One region of the Picosynechococcus sp. NKBG15041c genome, then DNA from elsewhere that is predicted to be linked to it. Evidence: riboswitches for the same ligand, from Rfam matches in the RefSeq annotation. Region 1 holds a riboswitch; the other holds the start of a gene.

Region 1 (3,650 bases):
TGTTCGATCGCCCTTTGTTGGGTCGTCGTCTCATCACCAGCTAACGTGCGAGCGAGGAAGGTCACCTCCGCTAACTTTTGTTCCGCAAAGCTCAGGACATGGCGCAGCGGCTCAGGTAACTGGGTTTCTAAGGTGGCATCATGGGGCACAAACTGCAGCGAGGCGGACGGCTGTACCCGCAAATGGGGGGCGATCGCCTGGAGTTTTTCCAATGTTTTCAGAGCAACACTGGGGTGAATCTGCCAAACATTGCGGCCATCAACGATCCCGGCCCCCAAAATTTTCCCCGGAGGAAATCCTTGGGTTGTGAGCAGATCTAAGTTTCTACCCCGGGTAAAATCTAGGCTGAGACCCGCCACAGGGAGCTGTGTGACCCAGCCATAGTTCACCCCCAGATCATCAAAGTAGGTAACGAGCTGTATCGGCAAGCCGGCGCTGGCCAATTGGTGATAGGTGCCTTGGACAGCGGCCTTGAGATCGGCGGCTTGGCTGGTGACCAAAATTGGCTCATGCAATTGAACTTCCTTCACACCCAATGCCTTGAGTTGGGTCAGTAGATCCACATACAGCGGCAATAATTGATTCAACCAAGCCATCAAATCCCCGTTGTGGCGGCTCAGGGCCAGGAGGGTCACCGGGCTGAGGACCACAGGTACAGCGCGATCGCCCAAAATAGCTTGCGATCGCTGCACCATCGCCAAAAACTCCCCAAAGTTTCCGAGGGGTTGCATATTGTCTTCAAGCTCAGGCACAAGATAGTGGTAGTTGGTGTCAAACCACTTCGTCATCTCCAGTGCTGGCAAGGCGTCCCGGCCCCGGGCCATGGCAAAGTAGCGATCCAGGCCGCCCAAGCCGTGAAACCGTCGGGGAATCAGTCCGAGGCGCACAGTCCAGTCCAGGACATGGTCATAAAGGGTTTGATCACCCACCGCAATGTGATCAATGCCCGCATCCAATTGAGCCTGCCAAGCCTGAGTTTCAAGATCCTGCCGCATAGCGAACAAAGCATCAGCACTAGTGGTGCCGCTCCAAAAACTTTCTAGAGCTTTCTTGAGCTCCCGGCGTTTGCCCATACGAGCGTAACCAATAGTTGTCGTTTGAATGGTCATAATAATGGGTCTTCTTGAATGACTATAGTTCGAAAAATTTGCACAGAAAACTATTAGGAAATCCGGTTGCCCACTGAGGAGAAAATAACGCTATCAGTGCAGCAAAAAGTAACCCCTAAATGAGGCGTGGATAACCTAAGTAAAAAGAGGCGATCGCAAAGCAGATTGAAGTAATAAAAAACCTCGGGATGCTGCCCTAAAACAGTCCCTATTGCCGCAACCTAATTTGCAAAAGCGTCAACAATCATTTGGCAAGGATGCCTGGTTAAGATTAAATCCTTGGTATGGGAGCTTTGTGGCAATACTCCTAAGGCGACCTGGACTTGAACAGGCCAAGACTAAAACGTTGATCATCCGTACCTCGCAGATGTTTTAGAAGGTGGTTTAGGATCGGCGGGCATTCTGACTTACACAATTTTTGGGACTCGATTTTAGATTTGTCATAGCGCTAAAATCTAAAACTTGGCCCTTAAAATCGGCTTACAGCTGCGGGACAGCGGCAGATTTTCACTGCTCTTTCCCCGTTTCCTCTAGCGGCTGATCCCCACTAGAACCGAAAGTAGATTCTATAATATCACTGAATTAACATCCCCAGTAATAGACATAAAAAATTCTTTGTCCATGGGCAATTATGACCCACCAGTTTTAAATAAGAACTTCAGTTAAAACGACCCCTCATCAATCCATTTAATGCTCATATTTATATTTTCAGAATGCATGATTTGCACCAAGAGAAAATTGGAAATTTCTTCCGTAGGGCAATTTCGAGTTGGGTATCCTTAACCCAGAGCAGCTTCTCTAGGGGCCGGAAAATTTTGGCCATCGGCATCGTAACGGCTCAGACCTCAAGAAAGCTCTGGCGATCGCCTTCATGGTCACCCCAGCCCATGGGCACAACAATATTATTGGTATTGGCTAACCGCTTGAAATGCCCCCCGATCCCCCTGGTCAAACGGTAAAGAATCATTGATGTTTAGGCTGCCCTTAGTTTGCTTTTGAAGAAGTTATGACAGCATCAAGGCATGTCTGCTCAGAAAGGATATTTATGGACTCGACCCATATTTGGACGTTTGCGCCGGAGGCGGTTTATGACATCTTTGAATCTAGCCCCCAGGGGTTATCGACGGCGACGGCACAGCAGCGTTTAAAGAAATTTGGCCCCAATGCCCTCCCAGAACCGCCCCAACGTCCGTTATGGTTACGTTTTCTCGATCAAATAACGCATTTTATGGCCCTGCTGCTCTGGGTGGCAGGGATTTTGGCATTTGTTTCTGGTACGCCCGCCCTGGGTTGGGCGATCTGGTTGGTAATTTGGGTCAATGGGATTTTTAGTTTTTGGCAGGAGTTTCAGGCCGAAAAATCCCTAGCCGCCTTAAAAAAAGTATTACCGGCCCAAGTGAAGGTTTATCGTGACGGCCAGCTCCAATCAATTCCAGCAACAGAATTAGTGCCGGGGGATGTGATGCAACTAGAAGAGGGCGATCGCATTTCGGCAGATGCCCGTTTAGTTTCTTCCGAGAGCTTATATATCGATCTGTCGGTGATGACCGGGGAATCTTTACCCGTGGCTCGCAATGCCTATCCGGTGCGGCTGCGGGAAGCGGTGTCGATCCGCGATGGCAAGACCCTCCGCCAGGGGGAACAGCCCATACGAGAAAAAAACAACCCAGCAGAAATCGCCAATTTGGTTCTGGCGGGCTCGACTGTCTCTTCAGGCCGGGGACTCGCAGTGGTCTATGGCACAGGGGCCCAGACAGAATTTGGCCATGTGGCTCACCTCACCACCGTCGTCAAGCGCGAACCCAGCACCCTCGAAATTCAAGTCGGTAAAATTGTGCGAGTTATTACGGCGATCGCGGTGGCGATGGGGGCGATCGTATTTCTCCTCACAGAATTTCTGGTGGGGATGGAACTACGGGAAAGTTTTCTTTTTGCGATCGGCATTATTGTTGCCCTCGTACCCGAAGGTTTGTTGCCCACCGTAACCCTCGCTTTAGCTATGGGGGTGCGACGGATGGTGCGTAAAAATGCCCTGGTGCGGCGTCTTTCTGCAGTGGAAACCCTCAGTGCCACCACCGTGATTTGTACCGATAAAACGGGAACGCTCACGAAAAATGAAATGACGGTGCATTATCTCTGGTTGCCCTGGCTCACAGATACAGAAATGCCGCCCCAACCGCCCCTACAGACCCCCAACCATGGTGAACCCAGCGCCGTCGCCCCCTGTCTTATTGAGGTCACTGGTGCGGGTTATGATCCTGGGGCTGGCCAGGTGAATTTCCCCCCTGAATTCACAGCCCTGAGGAAAGTTAAACTTCTTCTGACGGGGGCAGCACTCTGCTCCAATGCTAAATTGATCCACCTAGAAAGCCCCAGTCGTTGGCAGGAAATTGGGGACCCCACGGAAGCTGCATTACTCGTAGCGGCGGCAAAAGCGGGCCTCAATGTGGAAAAACGCCAGCAACAAAATCCCCGGCTCCGGGAAATTCCCTTCGACTCACGCCGGCGGATGATGACGGTGGTTTTAGATTGGCAAGCAGC
Region 2 (3,650 bases), on a different replicon from region 1:
ATCCTGTTTGCCATACCCCGGCAATCCTAGAAATGTTGGGGGTTCCCTACATCGGCCATAATCCCCTCAATAGCTCGATTTTAGATAATAAACATGCCTTTAAACGGGAGTTACAAGGGCTGGGCTTCCCCACTGCTCCCTTTATGATTTGGCATCCCGCCCAGGGAAAATTTATCGCCAAAAATAATGTTCGTTTTCAGCAAACTTTTACAAATTATCAAGGGGCTTTTTTGGTGAAGCCCGTCTCGGGTCGCGCTTCTTTAAATATTCATTTCATCGCCCAACCTGAAGATCTCGGTGAGGCGATCGCCAACATCCATCAACAGACCCACAACACCGCTTTAATTGAACCTTTCCTGACAGGGCGAGAGTTTTGTGTCTCCGTTTGTGGCTATGTGCGTCACCGCCAAGACAAATTTGAAAAATTAGCCGCGCCTTTTACATTTTCTGTTTTAGAGCGACTTTTGGAACCAGACGAAAAGATTTTTACTTCCATGGATAAAAAAGCAATTACCGGCCAAAGAATTCGCTTTTTAGAAGACAGTGACCCAGCCAAAGAAAAGTTAATGAAATTAGCGCAACAAGTCTACTGGGAATTTAGTTTAAATGCCCTCATTCGCATTGACGCGCGGATGGATGGAACGGGGAATATCCAAATTTTAGAAGCAAACCCCAAGCCCGATCTCAAACGACCAGGGGCCAATGTTACTAGTCTTGTGGCCCAGGGGCTCTCAGAACAGCAAATGACCTATGAAGATTTGATTCTGTCTCTGATTAGCGATCGCCTGGATTATTTGTTCACCAACCACGCCCAGATCATCCCCCATATCACCGCATTGCTGGCCGCCTAACAAATAAATTTACAAATTTACAGCGGGGGCGATCGCCTGCTATATAATTAAATCTTGATAATTAAAATCAGTTCGGTTTTACCGGGGACCAGCCGGTAAAAGTAATGGGGAAAGAACGGTGAAAATCCGTCGCTGTCCCGCAGCTGTAAAGAAATTTGCAAAATTTCTAAGTCAGAATGCCCGCCGAATCCAGAGAATACACATTACTTAAACCATCTGCGAGGTACGGATGTTGACCCTCAATTCTTTTTTTCTCGCCCGCGATCAATTTCCTTTGCCAAGACTGCAATATCGCTACAGCCAGCGCCAGTTTTGTTAAGACAATGCCCATTTTTACATCGGCAGCTTCGTGATTAATCACGGGCCTAATCGGTTTTGATCAAACAGATTTTTTACTGATTACCCTAAATCAGTAGCAGTTTTCCTTTGATTTTTTACAGAGAATTCTGCCGATTAACGGTCAATATCGCTACATCTAATTCACATTTTTTTGAACTTACTTCAATGGCCCAATTTTCCTTTGTTAAGACCGTTTCTTGTGTTTTTCTTTACTTGTTCTGTGGCGCGATCGCCGCTGCTGCTCAAACAGAAATCAACCTTGAAGCAGACTCAGAAACTGAAGATCAAGAAACCGTTGATTTTGAGTTGACAGTAATCGATCAGCTTTTAAATCAAACGGTTTATGGCCCTTCCCGCCGTGAAGAAACGGTTAAAGATGCCACCCGCGCCGCCTATGTGATTAACCGTGAGCAGATCGAAGCCCAGGGTTATCGCACGGTGAATGAAGCCTTGCGGTATTTTCCTGGCATTTTTACGGATAGTACCTCTGGATCCCGCTTGGGAGCCCAAAGTTCTCAAATTTTGCGGGGGGCGAACAACTCTTCCCAAACTCTGATTTTGCTTGATGGCAGACCGATTAACCGTTTTGATTCTGGTGCTTTCGATCTATCGACTTTAACAACGGATAATGTCGAGCGGATCGAGGTCATCCCTGGGGGCGGTTCGGCGCTATTTGGCTCCAATGCCATCGGCGGGGTGATCAACATCGTCACGCGGCAACCGGAATTTAATCAACCGGTAGTGGTGGAAACGGGTCTTGATTTGGGGAGCTTTGGCTATAATCGCCAGCGGGTCGGGGTGAGTTTTGGGTCGGAGGCCCAGGCTGTTCGCGTTGCCTATGACCGCACGGCTGCAGATAATGACTTTGAGTTTGATATTCCGGTCAGTGGTCTAGCGGGAATCCGAGATAATGCCGCTAGTAATATTCAAAATGTGAACCTCCAGGCAATTACCCAGTTAGGCGATCGCCATCGACTGCGCTTTAGCGGTATCTATAGCAGCAAGGATCTCGAAATTCCGGGGAGTGTGACTTTCCCTAGCCCTAACGCGACGCAATACGACAACAATTGGCTACTGTCATTGGATTTAGAGTCTCGCCTCGGCAATAGCGATGATTCAATGCTGACAACGAAGGTTTTCGCAGATTTCAATGATTTTCGTTTCTTCAATGATCAATTTGGGACGACCGATGCTCGCTATGAAAACCGTTCCTTTGGCACACAAATCCAGCATAACTGGCAACTAAGCGAGACCCAAAACCTCACCTATGGCGTGGATTACCGCTATTTGACCGCAACAGCAGAAGATCCTGGTGTCTTTGGCTTTAGCTATGACGAAAACCTCAGTCAGGGGGCGATTTTTGCGCGCTATGGCTGGGATGTTTCCCCGGAATTTGCCCTCAATTTTGGTCTACGCCAAGACTTTAATAGTTTGGCGGATGGTTCGGTGACGTCTCCGAGTGCCGGGTTTGCCTGGCAAGTAGGAACAGCCACCCGCATCCGGGGTAATTATGCCCGCAATTTCCGCGTCCCCACGGCGGTGGATCTATATTTCCCTGGGTTTAGTAATCCTGATTTAGTCCCGGAAACGGCCAATAGTTTTGACTTGGGCATTGACCACCGTTTTTCTGACCGGGCACTGGTGCGACTGACCTATTTTAATAACACCCTCGATGATGCCATTGTTTTCGACCTCGGCACATTCACCCCCCAAAATATTCAAAAAGCCCGGAATCAAGGTTTAGAGGCAGAGTTAACCGTCCAACTGGCGCCTTCTCTTTCTGCTTTTGCTAACTACACTTGGAACAACTCTAAAATTCTCGCCGACACTAATCCTGCATTCGTTGGCAATGAGGTCGCCTTTGCGGGGACGGATTATTTCAATATTGGCCTGGCCTATGAAGATCCCCAGGGCATTTACGCGGGAATTTTTCTGAAGCGGGTGGGCGATCGCCTAACAAATAACGCCAATACAAACTCCCTTGAAGGCTACACCAATGTGGATTTGCGGGCTCGCTACCCCCTCAGTGAAACCGTGAATCTGACGGCGAGTGTGGAAAATTTATTTGACGCAGATTTTGAAACCTTCCCGGGCTACCCTGGAGTGGAACGGCGTTTCCAAATCGGCGTGAATGCCCGCTTCCGTTAATGTTGCCTGTGAAGTTCCCTGCCATTTAACCCCCAATTTTCTATGGTCAGAATCGCCCAAATTACCGATACCCATCTCCTCGATCGCCCGGGGGCAGAAATGCGCGGCGTCAAAACCGATTCGTCTTTTCAGGCGGTGTTGGCGGCGGTGCTGCGGCATAAGCCAGATCGGCTCATTTTGACGGGGGATCTGGCCCACGACGGCGAGGCGATCGCCTACGAGCGGTTGCGGGATCTGGTTGAAACGACCCAGATTCCCAGCTATTGGCTGCCGGGAAACCATGATGATCCAGAGGTGATGGCCGGGATTTTG

What was found. A riboswitch is a leader RNA that binds a small molecule or an ion and turns the genes downstream of it on or off. The one in region 1 is predicted to bind cobalamin.
Region 2: it holds a riboswitch for cobalamin, as region 1 does, so the genes downstream of both, ACZ45B_RS02665 (TonB-dependent receptor) here and metE (5-methyltetrahydropteroyltriglutamate--homocysteine S-methyltransferase) in region 1, are expected to answer to the same signal.

The regions. Positions count from the first base shown of each region.
Region 1 is NZ_AP040364.1:53,365-57,014, reverse strand. It holds gene metE (5-methyltetrahydropteroyltriglutamate--homocysteine S-methyltransferase) at 1-1,109, opposite strand, end outside; cobalamin riboswitch at 1,485-1,682, opposite strand; gene ACZ45B_RS13895 (hypothetical protein) at 1,948-2,076, opposite strand; gene ACZ45B_RS13890 (cation-translocating P-type ATPase) at 2,155-3,650, shown strand, end outside.
Region 2 is NZ_AP040363.1:544,720-548,369, forward strand. It holds gene ACZ45B_RS02655 (D-alanine--D-alanine ligase family protein) at 1-851, shown strand, start outside; cobalamin riboswitch at 908-1,053, shown strand; gene ACZ45B_RS02660 (hypothetical protein) at 1,018-1,212, opposite strand; gene ACZ45B_RS02665 (TonB-dependent receptor) at 1,356-3,338, shown strand; gene ACZ45B_RS02670 (phosphodiesterase) at 3,381-3,650, shown strand, end outside.